DNA from 4 places in the Agrobacterium sp. 22-209-1 genome. Region 3 is predicted to be linked to each of the others. Evidence: predicted binding sites of a transcription regulator. Region 3 holds the regulator's gene; each other region holds the start of a gene.
What was found. The regulator PhoB, encoded in region 3, activates phosphate uptake and scavenging genes when phosphate is short. The targets are predictions, from matches to a motif close to TGTCATNNANCTGTCAT.

Region 1: the regulator PhoB is predicted to act here: its motif matches at 2,247-2,263, upstream of phnC (phosphonate ABC transporter ATP-binding protein).
Region 2: the regulator PhoB is predicted to act here: its motif matches at 2,464-2,480, upstream of ACQZ48_RS11320 (esterase-like activity of phytase family protein).
Region 4: the regulator PhoB is predicted to act here: its motif matches at 2,663-2,679, upstream of ACQZ48_RS18940 (UDP-2,3-diacylglucosamine diphosphatase).

Annotation. Positions count from the first base shown of each region.
Region 1 is NZ_JBNWCH010000007.1:126,455-130,743, reverse strand. Features, by position in the region: gene phnE (phosphonate ABC transporter, permease protein PhnE) at 1-266, opposite strand, end outside; gene phnD (phosphonate ABC transporter substrate-binding protein) at 337-1,242, opposite strand; gene phnC (phosphonate ABC transporter ATP-binding protein) at 1,328-2,188, opposite strand; gene ACQZ48_RS16720 (DapH/DapD/GlmU-related protein) at 2,427-3,044, opposite strand; gene phnL (phosphonate C-P lyase system protein PhnL) at 3,041-3,748, opposite strand; gene phnK (phosphonate C-P lyase system protein PhnK) at 3,816-4,289, opposite strand, start outside.
Region 2 is NZ_JBNWCH010000004.1:33,405-37,693, reverse strand. Features, by position in the region: gene ACQZ48_RS11325 (hypothetical protein) at 1-10, shown strand, start outside; gene ACQZ48_RS11320 (esterase-like activity of phytase family protein) at 215-2,413, opposite strand; gene hupB (DNA-binding protein HupB) at 2,669-2,944, opposite strand; gene lon (endopeptidase La) at 3,233-4,289, opposite strand, start outside.
Region 3 is NZ_JBNWCH010000017.1:7,561-11,849, forward strand. Features, by position in the region: gene ACQZ48_RS22795 (GcrA family cell cycle regulator) at 316-849, shown strand; gene phoB (phosphate regulon transcriptional regulator PhoB) at 1,229-1,912, opposite strand; gene phoU (phosphate signaling complex protein PhoU) at 1,943-2,668, opposite strand; gene pstB (phosphate ABC transporter ATP-binding protein PstB) at 2,765-3,580, opposite strand; gene pstA (phosphate ABC transporter permease PstA) at 3,595-4,289, opposite strand, start outside.
Region 4 is NZ_JBNWCH010000009.1:163,328-167,616, reverse strand. Features, by position in the region: gene ACQZ48_RS18950 (MlaE family lipid ABC transporter permease subunit) at 1-387, opposite strand, end outside; gene dgcA (N-acetyl-D-Glu racemase DgcA) at 531-1,514, shown strand; gene ACQZ48_RS18940 (UDP-2,3-diacylglucosamine diphosphatase) at 1,769-2,608, opposite strand; gene ACQZ48_RS18935 (NADP-dependent malic enzyme) at 2,837-4,289, shown strand, end outside.

The DNA of each region.
Region 1 (4,289 bases), on a different contig from region 3:
ATCGCCCGGAAGATTTCCAGCGGACTATCGGGCACGAAGGTCTTCATGAAATCGAAGAAATAGGGCAGGCGCTCGAAAAACTTGCCTGAATTGGCCGCATTGGCGAAATTCAGGGAGGCGGCGAGGATGACGAGAAAGATCACGAGCGAAATGACGGTATAGATTCGTCGTGTCGCAAGCTGCTGTTGATAATGGCGCATGACCGTCCTGGACGATGCGCTCAACCCCTCGGGCGAGAGGGTACCATTGTGCAGTGTGGTCGCCATGCCGCTTTTCCTTTATTGGCAAAAGCGGCGGCGCCGTGGGGCACCGCCGCTTCCGGATATGATCTGAGGATCAGCCGCCGATAACGGACTTACGGGCGTCGATGATCGTCTGGTAGAAGGACGGATCGACCTTGATGTAGGCGGTGTTCTTGCCCTGGGTGAAGCCCTGGAAGCATGCGAGATCCTTCTTCGGCAGTTCCATGAAGAAGTCTTCGACCTTCTGCTTCATCGCGTCGCCGAGCTTGTTCGTAACCATCAGCGGACCGTTCGGGATCAGCGGCGACTTCCAGACTTCGACGATATCGTCCATGTCGAGGTTGCCCTTCTTGACCATCTGGTAGAGATTGCCGGCGGTGTAGCCTTCTTCCCACTTGCCAACGCCCGAACCGAAGGTGGTGCCAACGTCGAACTTCTTGTCGAGAACGGCGAGAACGAGGTTCTCATGGCCGCCGCCGAAGCCGGTTTCGGAGAAGTATTCCTTGACCGGAACACCGGTTTCCTTCGGGATGGCCACGTTCGGAACGAGGAAGCCGGAGGTGGAGTCCGGGTCGGCGAAGCCGATCTTCTTGCCCTTGGCGTCTGCCAGCGTCTTGATGCCGCTGTCCTTACGGGCAACCATGATCGTGTAATAACCGGTCGAACCGTCAGCGCCGGCCGTGGTCAGGATCGGGTCGACAGCCTTCGGGTCGGCCAGAGCGATCTTGGCGTAGGAGGATGCGCCCATGGAAGCGATGTCGATGGTGCCGCCGAGCAGGCCCTGGATAACGCCGTTATAGTCCGGCGACGGGAAAACCTGAACTTCGGAAACGCCGGTTGCAGCCTTGAGGCCATCGGCAACGCACTTGGTGTTGCGGATCTGGTCGGCTTCGTTTTCGGAACCGTCGAGACCGATGCGCAGAACCTTGACGTCCTGAGCCATGGCGGAACCGGCCAGAACGCCAAGGGCGACTGCCGAAAGAAGGACTTTCTTCAACATGGACTTTCTCCTGTTTCCCGGCGAGCCGGAGTTTGTTGTGAAATATTGGCCCTTGACGCGGGCGCAAACGATGCTGAGCGGTTCCTCAGAGCCCGGCGAGAGCGAGCGGTTCGGGACCGGCAGATTGCTGCACCGGACGCGCGGCAAGCTGCGCGCCGGGAATATTGATGCTGGTCGAGGTCATGGTCTCGTCGATGCCGGAGCCTTGCGAATCGGTTCCGTAGATTTCGGTGACGGCGGCAGCAGTGAGCTCGGCGGGCGTTCCATCGAAGACGACGCGGCCCTGCGACATGCCGATGATGCGTTCGCAATAATTGCGCGCCGTATCCAGCGTGTGAAGGTTGGTGATGACGGTGATGCCTTCGCGCTCGTTGATGTCGCGCAGCGCGTCCATCACGATCTTGGCATTGAGGGGGTCGAGGGAGGCGATCGGTTCATCGGCCAGGACCATCTTTGGAGACTGCATCAACGCACGCGCAATGGCGACGCGCTGCTGCTGGCCGCCGGAAAGCGTGCCTGCCGCCTGCATCGCCACATGTTCGATGCCGAGCCGCTCGAGCGCGGCGATAGCCATCAGCCGCTCCTCATGGGTGAAGATGTTGAAAAGGCTGAGCGCCGTTGAACGGTGGTTGAGGCGGCCGAGCATGACGTTGGTGAGCACATCGAGGCGGGGCACCAGATTGAACTGCTGGAAGATCATGGCGCAGTCGCGCTGCCAGTTGCGGAGCGCAGCACCCTTCAGTGCAGACACTTCGGTATCGTTGAAATGAATGGAGCCCGAAGACGGATCGACGAGGCGATTGATCATGCGCAGCAGCGTCGATTTTCCCGCACCTGAGCGCCCGATCACGCCGACCATCTGACCCTGCGGTATCTCGACATTTACGGAATCGACCGCAGTGTGGTTGCCGAAACGGCGCGTGACTTGCTTCAGGTGAAAGCTCATTTCCCCGTCCAATCTTCTTTTGACGGGGTTCGACGTAACAGCGGTGCGTGAAGCGTGAGTGTCAGTTTGATGAAGAAAATATTACATAATTCGCAGATACGACACCCGTGGGTTCGCCGACAAACCTTTCTTCTGGCTTGTCATGCGGTGGAAATCCTGCGTGGCATATCGGGAGCCGACAAACAGAAATCCCGGGACATGACCCCGGGACTGCAATTGCTTCGGTATAGGCGGGAGTTTACCCGCCATATTTCGCCACGAAATCCTCGGCGGCGAGTGTGCGGAAATCATCCAGCGCGCTGCGCAGCCTCGCATGGTCCCAATCCCACCAATTCAGTTCATCCATGCGCTTGCCAAGCTCCGCGGTAAAACGCTCGCGGATCAGCCGGGCGGGCACGCCGCCGACGATGGTGTAGGGCGCAACATCTTTGGAAACGACCGCCCCGGCCCCGACGACTGCACCGTTCCCCACCGTGACGCCGGGCAGGATGGTCGCACCGTGGCCGATCCAGACATCGTGGCCGATCACCACCCGTTTGGCACGCCGGGCGGCGAAGAAATCTGTTTCATCTTCGGCGTCGTCCCAGTAGCTGCGGGCGCGATAGGTGAAATGGTGCAATGTCGCCCGCTGCATCGGATGATTGGTGGCGTTGATGCGGACGGAAGCGGCGATGTTGACGAATTTGCCGATGGTGGCGCACCAGATCGCGCCATCCTGCATGACATAGGAGTAATCGTCCATCTCGACCTCCTCAAGGCGGCAGCGCTCCGAAATTTCGGTATAGCGGCCGATCGAGGAATTGGTGACGCGGGCACTTTCGTGGATGACGGGTTCGAGACCGACCTTGACGCTCATGCCGCTGCCTTTCGCGGAGAGAACTGCGAGACGTCGAGAATGCGGTCGGCCACGGCTTCGCGCACTTCTTCGTCATGGAAAATGCCAAGCAAGGCGGTCCCCTTGCGCTTCTTTTCGGCGATCATCTCAACGACGACCCGCCGATTGGCGGCATCCAGTGAGGCGGTGGGTTCGTCGAGAAGCAGGATGGCGTGATCGGTGATGAAACCGCGTGCGATATTCACACGCTGCTGCTCACCGCCGGAAAAGGTTGCCGGCGGCAGCGACCATAATTCCTTCGGCAGGTTGAGCTTCGAAAGCAGCGCCGCTGCCTGCTCGCGCGCCTCCTCGACCGCAACCTTGCGGGCAAAAAGCGGCTCGGCGACGACGTCTATTGCTGGAACGCGTGGCACGGTGCGCAGGAACTGGCTGACATAACCAATCGTGCGGTGGCGTATTTCGAGGATCGTGCGCGGCGAGGCATTGCCGATATCGACGACCTGGCCCTCATGACGAACGAGAATCTGCCCGCTGTCGATGGCGTAGTTGCCATAGAGCATTTTCAGGATCGAGCTTTTGCCGATGCCCGAAGGGCCGCCGAGCACGACGCATTCGCCGCTAGAGACGGAGAAATTGACATCGCGAACGACTGGCAGCTCGATACCGTCGCGAAGATGCATGGTGAAGCTTTTGAAGACTTCCGAAACGATGAGAGGCGTCGTCATGGTGGGTTCTTTCTTTCTGCGCGTGATTTTGTCCGAAAACCGGGGACCATTTTTCGGAATCGCGCGGCTAGACCTGCAAGATGGAGGAAACGAGCAATTGCGTGTAAGGCTCGCGCGGGTCGTCCAGCACGCGGTCGGTGAGGCCATGTTCGATGACGTCACCACCCTTCATCACCATCATGCGGTGAGAGAGAAGTCGCGCCACCGCGAGATCATGGGTGACCACGACGACCGCAAGACCGAGATCGTTGACGAGGCCGCGAACCAGATCGAGCAGACGTGCCTGTACCGAGACATCGAGGCCGCCGGTCGGTTCGTCCATGAAGACGAGGCGCGGCGATGTGACGAGGTTGCGGGCGATCTGCAGGCGCTGGCGCATGCCGCCGGAAAAGGCGCGCGGCTGATCGTCGATACGGTCGGTGCCGATTTCCACCCGTTCCAGCCATTCACTGGCCGATTGGCGGATGTTGCCGTAATGACGGTTGCCGACCGCCATCAGCCGCTCGCCGACATTGGCACCGGCAGATACCGCCATGCGCAG
Region 2 (4,289 bases), on a different contig from region 3:
GGGACGCTGATCCGTCAGGATCGGTCCGCGACATTTTTAGGGACGACTCTGGACGAAATTTACCAAGATTCGATACTGAGAGAGCGATACCGATGTTGCGGCTTGCCTCATGACAGATCGTTCAGGAGTGGCGATAGCCCTGGTGGTTCTCTTCGCCAAATAAAAAGCCGGGCATCGCCCGGCTTTTCTCTTTTTTCGATACAGTTCGGCGCAATCAGTTGATCGCCTTCATCTCAACCTTGAAGAACAGCGTCTCGCCGGAGGAATCATCGACGCCGTCATTGTCTGTCACGGCATAGGCGGCTCCAGCCTTGTCAAAGGTGAAGCCTTCCAGCTTGTCGACGACGTAGCCGTTGGTCTGGGCCTTGAGGTCGGGCAGGAAGTCGTGGGCTTCCTGCTTGGTCACCAGCGGCAGCTCGCCGCGGATCTTGCCCGGCTTCAGGTCGGCGATAGCAACGCGGTAGAGCTTCTTGATCTTGGCCTTGTCGCCGATCTGGTTGTCGCGCTCGATGATATAGACATAGTCGCCCTGCGCGGTGATTTCAGAAAGGCCGACCCAGCCTGCCTCAGTCTTGTCGAGCGGGTAACGCACAGCGCCCCACTCCTTGGACTTCGGATTATAGGAGACGAGCTTGACGAAGCCCTTCTCGTCCGTGCCCCATTCACGCTGCACGGCCATCCACAGCGTCGCATCGTCGCCTTTACCGATCATCGTCACGCCTTCGAAACCGAAGCGGGTATCGCTGGCGAGCAGCTCCTTCGGCAGCGCGATCTCGGCCTTGATTTCACCCTTGGCGTTAACGTTATAAAGCGCATGCGGAACGAGCTTGGCGCTATCGCCTTCAGAGGCCAGCCAGAAACCGCCCTTGCCGTCCAGCGTGATGCCTTCGATATCAAGCTTCTGGGCGGCGACGCCGTCACGCTTGACGCGCAGCACGCTGGTGATGACAGCAGGCTTTTTCGTCGCATCAATGGTAAAGATCGACGGCTGATTGCCATAGACCGAATCGGACACGGCATAGAGAATGCCGGGCTTTTCGGCATCGCCGACCAGACCCGAGAGCGCACCCCAACCGATCGGCGCACCATCGACTGTCGCGGAGACGAGCTGCGGATAGGCTGCTTCGCCTTCAGCACGCTCATAAAGCATGACATGCGAGCGGACGCCGCCGTCTTCGATCAGATCAACCTCATTGGCCGTGGCTAGGAGGTTGCGCGACGGGATGGCGACTGCGCCTTCCGGCGAAATTCCCGAAGGCAGGAGCTGGGTCAGTTGCGGCTCTGCGCCGGTATCCTTGTAAACAGCGGCAACGGAGGCGCGCTCGGCAAGCACGAAGAAATACTTCTGACCATCGAAGGTCGCCGCCTCCAGACCCTCGGGCTCGATCCCCTTGGCCTTGGAACGCTTTTCCGGATAGTGGCCGATGGCGGCAACCGCGTACTCGAGCGAGGTGCCGGCCTCATAAAGAAGCTTGCCGGTCTTGTCGAAGATGGTGAAGCCGCGCGAGCCGCCCTGCCAGTCGCCCTCATTGGCGATGACGATACGGTCATTGTCCAGCCACTTCACGGCATCCGGCTCGCGCTTGCGGCCTTCCTGCTTGTCGGTGAACTTCAGCTGTCCATCGGTTTTGGTATCGATGCCTTCCAGATTGACGGTGCCGGCGGAGAAATGCGTCTTCACGGTGCCGGTCTTGCCGTCGATGATGACGATATGGTTGTTTTCCTGCAGCGTCAGCGCGATCTCGCCATTGGCGTTGATGGAAACAAATTCCGGTTCCGGATCCTCCGGGGAAATTTCAGCGAGACCGGTAACGTCGATCTTCTTCAGCGTCGCGCAGTCGGCAACACCATCCTTCAGGCCGACGGTGACGAGGTAACCGGCTGGCATCTGCGGCAGGGCGCCTTCGTTCACCTCTTCATCGCGCTCGTTTTCGATCGCGATGGCGGCAAAGGTCTTGTCCGGGGAAACGGCGACGGAATCGGGTTGGCCGCCGAGGTCGCAGCTTGCCTCAACCTTCTTCGTGGCGAGATCGACCGTCACCAGCTTGCCGGAAGGCTTGGCACGACTTTCCGACGTATTGACGCCAGCCAGTACCTTGAGACCGGCAACGGCAACGGAGGTCGGCTCGCCTTCCAGCAACAATGCGCCGCCGGCCTTTGGAGCCTTGGCGTCTGTGATGTCGATGAAACCGATGCCGCCAAGCGGGCTGTCCGAATAAATCAGCGTCTTGCCGTCTTCGCTGGCGGTGATGATTTCAGCCGAAGTGACAGACTTGGCGTCCTTGTCCGCGGGAAGGTTTTTTGCCACCGGGAACGATGCAATGCGGTTGAAAACCGGCTCGGCAGCGGCCGGGATGGCCGCGGACGCAAGCAGAGCTGCAGTCAAAGCCATTTGAGAAAATCGGAACGCCATTTTAATCCCCCTTGGGTCCAGAAATACCCCATGGCTTCTGCGTCAAAGACATGACAGTGGCATGACATTTCCTTGCGGGAGAATCAAAAAGCCCGACTGCTGGAGCCGGGCTTTCGCGTTTATGCGCACATTCCGCGTTTCGAAACACCACCCGCTTTAGCGTCGATGTGACGGCGTCAGGGCATCAAAACATGTTTCCTCGTGAACCTGAAAAGCCGCCCGCCCGCCGCCGGGCGTTGCAGCTTTCCGGAAACCTTACGAGTTGACGGCGTCCTTCAGGCCCTTGCCTGCGGAAAACTTCGGTACGTTGCGAGCCGGGATATCGACTTCAGCACCCGTGGAAGGGTTACGACCCTTGGAGGCTTCACGACGGCTAACGGAGAAGCTGCCGAAGCCAGCGAGACGGATGTCGCCACCGCTCTTCAGTTCGTTCTGTACGGTTTCGAATACGGCATCAACAGCGGAAGCAGCATCTGCCTTCGTGAGACCAGCCTTTTCGGCAACAGCAGAGACGAGCTCGTTCTTGTTCATGTTTCCACCCCTTTCAATGGTTTGAAACGACTAAAATTAAGCCGGCGCAGAATACATTCACATCCGCGCGCAGCAACTCAAAAGCGCTGGAATCGCCTGAAAAACAAGGGGTCTGGAGTTTTTTTCACAAAAAAGGCCGACATTTCTGCCGGCCTTCCACATATTCGTGCCAATTTGGCATCAGTTGCGCAGAGCTGAGCACCGCGCAAGCACTCCGACACCTAACGCATTGATTCTATGCGCTGCCCGCCGCGAAAGGCGATTCCCGCCTTCGCGACGATGCATGTATCAATGGGCGATCGTCTGGTTGCCGTCATCAACACCTTCGACGGTTGCGATCACCGGCGTCTCGATGCTGCCGTCCCACTCGATGGGTTCCGGCTGGCGGATAAGAGCGTGCTTGATAACCTCGCCCATACGCGACACCGGAATGATTTCCATCTCGTTCTTCACGTTATCCGGAATCTCCGCCAGATCCTTGGCGTTTTCTTCCGGGATCAGCACCTTCTTGATGCCGCCGCGCAGAGCCGCAAGCAGCTTTTCCTTCAGGCCGCCGATCGGCAACACGCGACCACGAAGCGTGATCTCGCCCGTCATCGCCACATCCTTCGAGACCGGAATACCGGTCATGATGGAGACGATGGCAGTTGCCATGGCAACACCGGCAGACGGTCCGTCCTTCGGAGTTGCCCCTTCAGGAACGTGAACGTGGATGTCACTCTTGTCGAAGCGCGGCGGTTCGATGCCGAAATCCACGGCGCGCGAGCGGACATAGGATGCCGCCGCCGAAATGGATTCCTTCATCACTTCCTTGAGGTTGCCAGTAACCGTCATGCGGCCCTTGCCCGGCATCATCACGCCTTCGATGGTGAGCAACTCACCGCCGACTTCCGTCCAGGCTAGACCGGTGACGACACCGACCTGATCCTCGCGCTCGGCTTCGCCATGGCGGAACCGCGGCACGCCCAGATAGTCGGGAACGTTTGCAGCGGTGACTTCCACGGACTTGACCTTGCCCTTGATGATCTCGGTGACAGCCTTGCGCGCCAGCTTCATCAGCTCGCGTTCGAAGCTGCGCACGCCCGCTTCGCGGGTGTATTGCTGGATGACGACCATCAGGGCATCATCGGTGACCGAGAACTCTTCTGGACGCAGGGCATGCTCCTTGATCGCCTTGGGCAACAGGTGACGCTTTGCGATTTCGCGCTTTTCGTCTTCCGTGTAACCGGCGATGCGGATCACTTCCATGCGGTCCATCAGCGGGCCGGGAATGTTCAACGTGTTGGCCGTGGTCACGAACATCACGTCGGACAGGTCGTATTCCACTTCCAGGTAATGATCCATG
Region 3 (4,289 bases):
CTTCGCCTGCCGATGTCAACAAAAGTCCGCGTTTCTCGGGCTTCTCAAGCCCTAGTAGGTGGCGGCGGATGAGGCCCAAGGTGTTGCCTTTCAGACTCAACTCGCCAGCAAGTTGGGGAAAACCGGAAAATCGATTCGAGATGATTCCCACGACTCTTGCCACGGAGTCTGCGTGGCACTAGGTTAATCGCTAATTACTAGACTGCATTGCGGCGGAACTAGTCACCGAAAATCAGGCAGAAACCACGCTCGCGGCACGCCCGCGAGGCGGAGATGGATTCTGCCGACATTATACGCGACGAGCGGAGAAGCGGCATGAACTGGACAGACGAACGGGTCGAAAAACTCAAGAAATTGTGGTCCGAGGGACTTAGCGCCAGCCAGATAGCAGCGCAGCTGGGCGGTGTCAGCCGTAATGCCGTCATCGGCAAGGTCCACCGCCTCAACCTGCCGGGTCGCGTCAAGGCCGGCGGCCCGGTCACTTCGGCGCGTTCCGCGCCCAAGCGCGCCGCCGCTCCTGCCCCGCGCGCGACGAATTTCGCGGGCCGTGTCGGCACAGCGCCTGCTCGGGTTCTGACCCGTTCCAACGCAGCAACGGCTCTTCAGGAAGAGATCGGCATCGAGACCGCGGAAGTCCTCGATTACGTTCCTTCCAGAAACGTCGTCACCCCGATTTCCCGTCGCCTGACGTTGACGGAACTGACGGAGCGCACCTGCAAATGGCCGGTCGGCGATCCCTTGAAAGACGATTTCCATTTCTGCGGTTGTGAAGCGCTGGAATCTTCACCCTATTGCAAGTTCCATGCGAAACTCGCCTACCAGCCGGTAAGCGAACGTCGCAAAGCTTGAGTGTTGCGGCACGCATTCGACACTCAAAAACTACGGGCCTTCGGGCCCGTTTTTTTATGGCAAAACTCAAGGCGGTCCCGGAATGGGCGCACGCTGTTTGAGAGGCGCTCCCAATTCCTCTTCTTCCGCCTTCTGCGGATGTAAAATCGCGACGCGCCCTTGCGGCAAATACTTTGAGTTCGTCGGCGACGTGCCGCGCCATCCCTCCTGTCTGGTTTCACCGCGCAATCCGACTCTTAGCAGACCGTCTGTTGCCTTCAAAAACAACAAGGACACGCGTTGGGCAAGGTTCGAATTCAGAAGGCCCGCCACCATCCCGGCTGCGGGCCTTCTGAATTTTGGGAATTTTTCCCGAGTGAAACCATCGGTTTCGGTTTCCTCAGGCTTCCATTGAATATCCGGCGCCGCGCACGGTGCGGATGACATCTTGCATATGCGAAAAATTGAGCGCCTTGCGCAGACGTCCGACATGCACGTCGACGGTGCGTTCGTCCACATAGATATCGTGACCCCAGACGCCATCCAGCAATTGTGAGCGGGAAAACACCCGGCCGGGAGAAGTCATCAGGAATTCCAGCAGGCGGAACTCCGTTGGGCCGAGGCGCACTTCGCGGCTCTTGCGGTGAACGCGATGGGTCTCGCGATCCAGTTCGATATCGCCGCATTTCAGCACCGAAGACAGAACCTCGGGGCGAGCCCGGCGCAGCATGGCCTTGACCCGGGCCATGAGTTCCGGTGTCGAGAACGGCTTGACGACATAATCGTCGGCGCCGGTGGCGAGGCCGCGAACCCTTTCGCTTTCCTCACCGCGCGCCGTCAGCATGATGATGGGCAGGCGTTCGGTTTCCGGCCGCATTCTGAGCCGACGGCACAGTTCGATACCGGAAACGCCGGGAAGCATCCAATCCAGGATAAGAAGGTCTGGAATACGTTCCTGCAGCCGAATTTCGGCCTCGTCTCCACGGGGTATCGTGTCGACGTCATATCCCTCAGCCTCGAGATTGTAACGAAGCAGCACGCTCAGCGCTTCCTCATCTTCCACAACTGCAATCTTGGGCACCATATACTAACTCCGCAAGCCGCTGCCTGTCTGTTACTCGGTCACCGAACCGAGCGTGTTGGAACTGTCATCCTTAGGACGCTCGCCTTCCGGCTGGCTGCCGGTGGTCATGTAATAGATCGTCTCGGCGATATTGGTGGCGTGGTCGCCGATACGCTCGATGTTCTTGGCGCAGAACAGAAGATGCGTGCAGGTAGTGATGTTGCGCGGATCTTCCATCATGTAGGTCAAAAGCTCACGGAAGAGCGACGTGTACATGGCGTCGATTTCTTCGTCGCGCTCGCGGATGGCATTTGCCTTCTCCGCCGAACGTGTCGAATAGACGTCGAGGACTTCCTTGAGCTGTACCAGCGCCAGTTCCGAGAGGTGTTCGATGCCACGGGCGAGCTTGCGCGGCACGCCGGTGCCGGCAACCGCGATGACACGCTTGGCAGTATTCTTACCGAGGTCGCCAACACGTTCGAGGTCCGCTGCAATACGTAGCGTGCCGATGATCTCGCGAAGGTCTGCCGCCATCGGCTGGCGCCTGGCGATGGTGACGATGGCCTTGTCGCCGATCTCACGCTCGGAATGATCGAGGATCGCGTCGTCGGAAATGACCTTCTGGGCGAGTGCGGCGTCGGAGTTGACGAGCGCACGCACGGCATCGGCGCACATCTGTTCCGCCAGACCGCCCATTTCGGCGATACGGCGCGTCAGGAATTTCAGTTCGTCGTCATATGCCGACAGAATATGCGAATGGGTCGTTGTCTGCGTCATGGTCTAGTCCTCCGGCTTGGCCTGCATGCGCGTGCCCGGAAGCGGGCACGGCAGAGGCACCAGTCTTGTTCGGTTTCGATAAAGCGCCGGCCGGGATCAGCCGAAGCGGCCCATGATGTAATCCTGCGTGCGCTGGTCGTCCGGATTGGTGAACATCTTGTCGGTTTCGTTTTCCTCGACAAGGTGACCAAGGTGGAACATGGCCGTGCGCTGGGAAACACGCGCCGCCTGCTGCATGGAGTGCGTGACGATGACGATGGTGTAATTGGTGCGCAGCTCGTGGATCAGTTCCTCGACCTTTGCGGTCGCGATAGGGTCGAGCGCCGAGCAGGGTTCGTCCATCAGGATCACTTCCGGGCTGACGGCAACCGCGCGGGCGATGCACAGGCGCTGTTGCTGACCGCCGGAAAGACCCGTGCCGGATTCCTGCAGGCGATCCTTCACTTCGTTCCAGAGGCCGGCCTTCTGCAGGCTCTGCTCGACGATCTGGTCCATATCCGCCTTGTTGCGGGCGAGACCATGGATGCGCGGACCGTAGGAAATGTTTTCGTAGATCGACTTCGGGAAAGGGTTCGGCTTCTGGAACACCATGCCGACGCGGGCGCGCAATTCCACGACATCGATTGCCTGATCGTAGATATCGTCGGTGTCGAGCGTGATTTTTCCGGTCACCCGGCAACCGTCGATCGTGTCGTTCATGCGGTTCAGGGTGCGCAGGAAGGTGGATTTACCGCAGCCAGACGGGCCGATCAGCGCCGTCACCGTATTTTCGCGAACATTCAGGTTCACGTCGTAGAGCGCACGCTTTTCGCCGTAATAAACCGAAACGTCCTTGCCGATCATCTTGTATGAGACTTCATTCATTTTCTTGTCCAGCGCCTTTTCAACTGCTGCTTCCGACAACATGTTCATTGCTCAATCTCCCTCTACCAGCGCCGTTCGAAGCGGCGACGCAACAGGATTGCGCCAACATTCATGACAATGAGGAACAAAAGCAGGATGATGATAGCGCCGGATGTCCTTTCGACAAAGGCACGCTCGGCTTCGTTCGCCCACATGTAAATCTGCACCGGCAGGGCCGTGGACGGATCCATCGGCGTTGTCGGGTAATTCGCGACGAATGCCACCATGCCGATCAGGAGCAGCGGCGCCGTTTCCCCCAGCGCGTGGGCGAGACCGATGATGGTGCCGGTGAGGATGCCGGGCATGGCGAGCGGCAGCACATGGTGGAAGATCGTCTGCATCTTGGAAGCGCCGAGGCCGAGGGCGGCGGCGCGGATAGACGGCGGCACGGCCTTCAGGGCAGCGCGCGTCGCGATGATGATCGTCGGCAGGGTCATCAGCGTCAGGACGAGGCCGCCGACCAGCGAGGCCGAGCGCGGAAAGCCCATGAAGTTGATGAAGACCGAGAGGCCGAGCAGACCGTAAACAATCGAAGGAACGGCCGCGAGATTGTTGATATTCACCTCGATAAGATCCGTCAGACGGTTCTTCGGGGCGAATTCCTCGAGATAGATGGAGGCCGCGACGCCGATCGGCAATGACAGCACCAGCACGATCAGCATCATGTAGAAGGAGCCGATCAGCGCCACACCCACACCCGCCGCTTCCGGACGGCTCG
Region 4 (4,289 bases), on a different contig from region 3:
GACAGGCGCAAAAATACGTTCGGCAAGCCCCGCTTTCGCAGCGGCCGCGCCCTCCATTTCCACTTTTTCGGGCAATTGGGAAATGACCTCTTCGATACGGTCATTGCCCGTCACGGTGACGGTGGCGCCATTTGCCTCCAGGTCCCTGCGCAGGCGCTGAATGATCCATGCGCCGGTCGTATCGATGGCCTCGACGGAAGAAAGATCGATTTCCACCGGGCCGGTGGATTTGCTTTTTTCGATCTTTTCAAGACTGGAGAAAATACCGGAGAGATTGCTGTTGCGCCAGGAACCGCTCAGGGCAAAACGCGAACCGCCGCCGGAGACGTTATCGTCTTCGGTGATTGCGGCCGGGTTCGCCTGTTGCCGTGTGTCCTGTTCTTGCATAATGCTCCGAGCGAGTGCAGTCGTTACGAGATTCTTAATGGTTTCATAACGGTTTGACCTTCGGCAAGCCACAGTGACGGCCGACAATTCGCGATAAATTTGGCGTCATGTGTCTTTTGACGCCTGTTAGGAAGTGAAAAAACATGCCCCGTTACCTTCAAGCCACAACAGAACGTTTCCCCGTGGCTGGCAGCTTCACCATTTCACGCGGCACCCGCACGCATGCGGATGTCGTAACGTGTACCATCCGCGATGGTTCCTTTACCGGCAGAGGTGAATGTGTGCCCTATCCGCGTTATGGCGAAAGCATCGAGGGCGTCATCGCCGATATCGAGGCGATGGCGGAACAGATCGCCGGCGGCGTGACACGACAGGAACTACAGCAGGCGATGCAACCCGGCGCCGCCCGCAATGCGGTCGATTGCGCGCTATGGGACCTCGAGGCCAAGATCAGCGGCAAGACTGTTGCCACACGCATCCTTGGACAGGCGGCAAAGCCGCTCGTCACCGCCTATACCATCTCGCTTGCCGACCCGGAGACCATGGCCGCGAAAACGGCGGAAAACGCAGGCCGCCCGCTGCTGAAGATCAAGACCGGCACGGCAGATGACGAGGCGCGTCTAAGGGCCGTGCGCGCCGCCGCACCCGAAGCGCGCATCATCATCGACGCCAATGAGGGCTGGAATGACTATAATATCGAATATTATCTGCGGCTTGCGGCAGAGCTGAAGATATCGCTCATCGAGCAGCCGCTACCCGCCGGCAAGGATGACATCCTCGCCCGCATCGACCATCCGGTGCTGATCTGCGCCGATGAAAGCGTGCATTCCACCAGGGACCTCGCCGGCCTTCGCGACCGTTACGATGCAATCAACATCAAGCTCGACAAGACCGGCGGCCTGACTGAAGCGCTTGTCATGAAAGCGGAAGCGGAACGGCTCGGCTTCACCATCATGGTGGGCTGCATGCTCGGCACCTCGCTCGGCATGGCGCCGGCCGTGCTGGCGGCGCAGGGTGCGGCCTTCGCCGATCTCGATGGGCCGCTATTGTTGGCGCACGATCGTGATCCGGGGTTGGTTTATGAGGGTTCGCTGGTTTATCCGGCGCGGCCGGAACTGTGGGGGTGAGCCCCTAAAATTAAAACCAGATGAGGTGCGCCGCCACCGCGTATTTCTTCTCCCCGCCGGGGAGAAGGTGGCCCGAAGGGTCGGATGAGGGGGAAACGTAGCCGAATTTCGGAGAGCTTGCCCCCTCATCCCGCTGCCGCGACCTTCTCCCCGGCGGGGAGAAGAAACAAGCGGCATCCACTCGTACCACACGAGCGCGCATTGATCGCAAGGAAACACCGAAGGCTAGGTATCCCTTTAGCTCGCAGGCCCAATCAGGCCGCGTGCTTGCCAATCAAACCCGGAATATCCACCGGCTCCATCTCGTCCGATACCTGTTCGGCGGTAACGTCGCTCGTCTGCATCCAGGTGATCAGCTCGAAGCTGCCATCGGCGTTTTCGGCAATCGCCGTGCAGCTTTCCACCCAGTCGCCGGTGTTGATGTAGCGGATGCCGTCCATGTCTTCCATGACAGCGTGGTGAATGTGACCACAGATGACGCCATCGACATTGTTGCGCCGCGCCTCTTCGGCGACCACGCGCTGGAATTCTCCGATGAAGTTGACGGCGTGTTTCACCTGCAGCTTGGCCCAGGCCGAAAACGACCAGTAAGGCAGGCCGATGCGGCGGCGCACGGCGGCAATCGCGATGTTGAGCGCAATTGCCGCGTCATAGGCCCAGTCGCCGAGATAAGCGAGCAGGCGGGCGTTGCGCACCACCACGTCGAATTCGTCGCCATGGATGACGAGGTATTTCTTGCCGTCGCCCGCCTCGTGGATCATGCGTTCGGCCACTTCGATACCGCCGAAATGCATGCCAGGGAACTCCCGCAGGAATTCATCGTGATTGCCCGGAATATAAACGATGCGGGTGCCCTTGCGAGCCTTGCGCAGAAGCTTCTGCACCACGTCGTTGCAGCCCTGCGGCCAGTACCAGCTGCGGCGCAGGCGCCAGCCGTCGACGATGTCGCCGACGAGAATGATCGTTTCGGCTTCGTGGTATTTCAGGAAGTCGAGCAGATAATCCGTCTTGGCCGCCTTGGAGCCGAGATGAACATCCGAAATGAAAAGCGTTCTGAACTGTCTGGTTTCGATTTGACCGGCCACGGATTTCATCCCCCTGTTCGGTTGCGTCCCTGCGGCTTTCTTACCTCTCAGAACCAGACTCGTGTTTCAGCAACATGACAGCGGCGGTTTTTTGTATGGAATATGACGGATAGCTTCACGAAAACGCGAATAAGCCATGCCCGCATTTGCATAAGGAGGCGGTAAATAACGGCTGTACCACGGGGAAGTTTGTTGTATTCAGGGGGCCGGAATTGAACCAGACATGACGGTGGAAGAATGACCTCTCACGATAAGAACAACACGCCCGCCAACACGGCAAAGGCCGACATCGAGGAACAGGCGCTCTTTTTCCACCGCTACCCGCGCCCCGGCAAGCTGGAAATCCAGGCCACCAAGCCGCTCGGCAACCAGCGCGATCTGGCGCTCGCCTATTCGCCGGGTGTGGCCGCCCCGTGCCTCGCCATCCACGAGAACCCCGAAATGGCGGCTGAATATACCGCGCGCGCCAATCTCGTTGCCGTCATTTCCAACGGCACGGCGGTGCTCGGTCTTGGCAATATCGGCCCGCTCGCTTCCAAGCCTGTGATGGAAGGCAAGGCCGTTCTCTTCAAGAAATTCGCCGGCATCGACGTGTTCGATATCGAGATCGACGCACCCGGCATCAACGACATGGTCTCCACCATCGCGGCGCTGGAGCCCACCTTCGGCGGCATCAACCTTGAGGACATCAAGGCGCCGGAATGTTTCGAAGTGGAGCGCCAGCTGCGCGAGAAGATGAACATTCCGGTCTTCCACGACGATCAGCACGGCACTGCGATCATCGTCGCCGCCGCCGTCACCAATGCGCTGGAACTGGCCGGAAAATCTCTGTCCAGCGTCAAGATCGTCGCCTCGGGCGCCGGTGCAGCTGCCCTTGCCTGCCTCAACCTGCTCGTCGCCATGGGCGCGAAGAAGGAAAACATCTGGGTCCACGACATCGAAGGCCTCGTTTATGACGGCCGCAACACGTTGATGGACGAGTGGAAGGAAGTTTACGCCCAGAAGACCGACAAGCGCGTGCTGGCCGAAACCATCGACGGCGCGGATGTCTTCCTCGGCCTTTCGGCCGCCGGCGTGCTGAAGCCGGAACTGCTCGAGCGCATGGCGGCAAACCCGCTGATCCTGGCGCTTGCCAACCCCAATCCGGAAATCATGCCGGAAGCGGCGCGTGCTGCCCGTCCGGATGCGATGATCTGCACCGGCCGTTCGGATTTCCCGAACCAGGTCAATAACGTCCTCTGCTTCCCCTATATCTTCCGCGGCGCGCTGGATTGCGGCGCAACCACGATCAATGAAGAAATGAAGATGGCCGCAGTGCAGGCCATCGCGGAACTCGCGCGTGAGGAAGTCTCCGAAGTGGCCGCCAAGGCCTATAGCGGCGAAACGCCGATCTTCGGCCCAACCTACCTCATCCCCTCGCCCTTCGATCCGCGCCTCATCCTGCGCATCGCCCCTGCGGTCGCCCGTGCCGCCGCCGCAAGCGGTGTCGCCGCCCGGCCGATCACCGATTTCGAAGCCTATCTCGACCAGCTGAACCGTTTCGTCTGGCGCTCCGGCTTCATCATGAAGCCTGTCTTCAATGCCGCGAAAGCCGCCGAAAAGAAGCGCATCATCTTTGCCGAAGGCGAAGACGAGCGCGTGCTGCGCGCCGCCCAGGTGCTCCTGGAAGAAGGCACCGGCGTCCCGATCC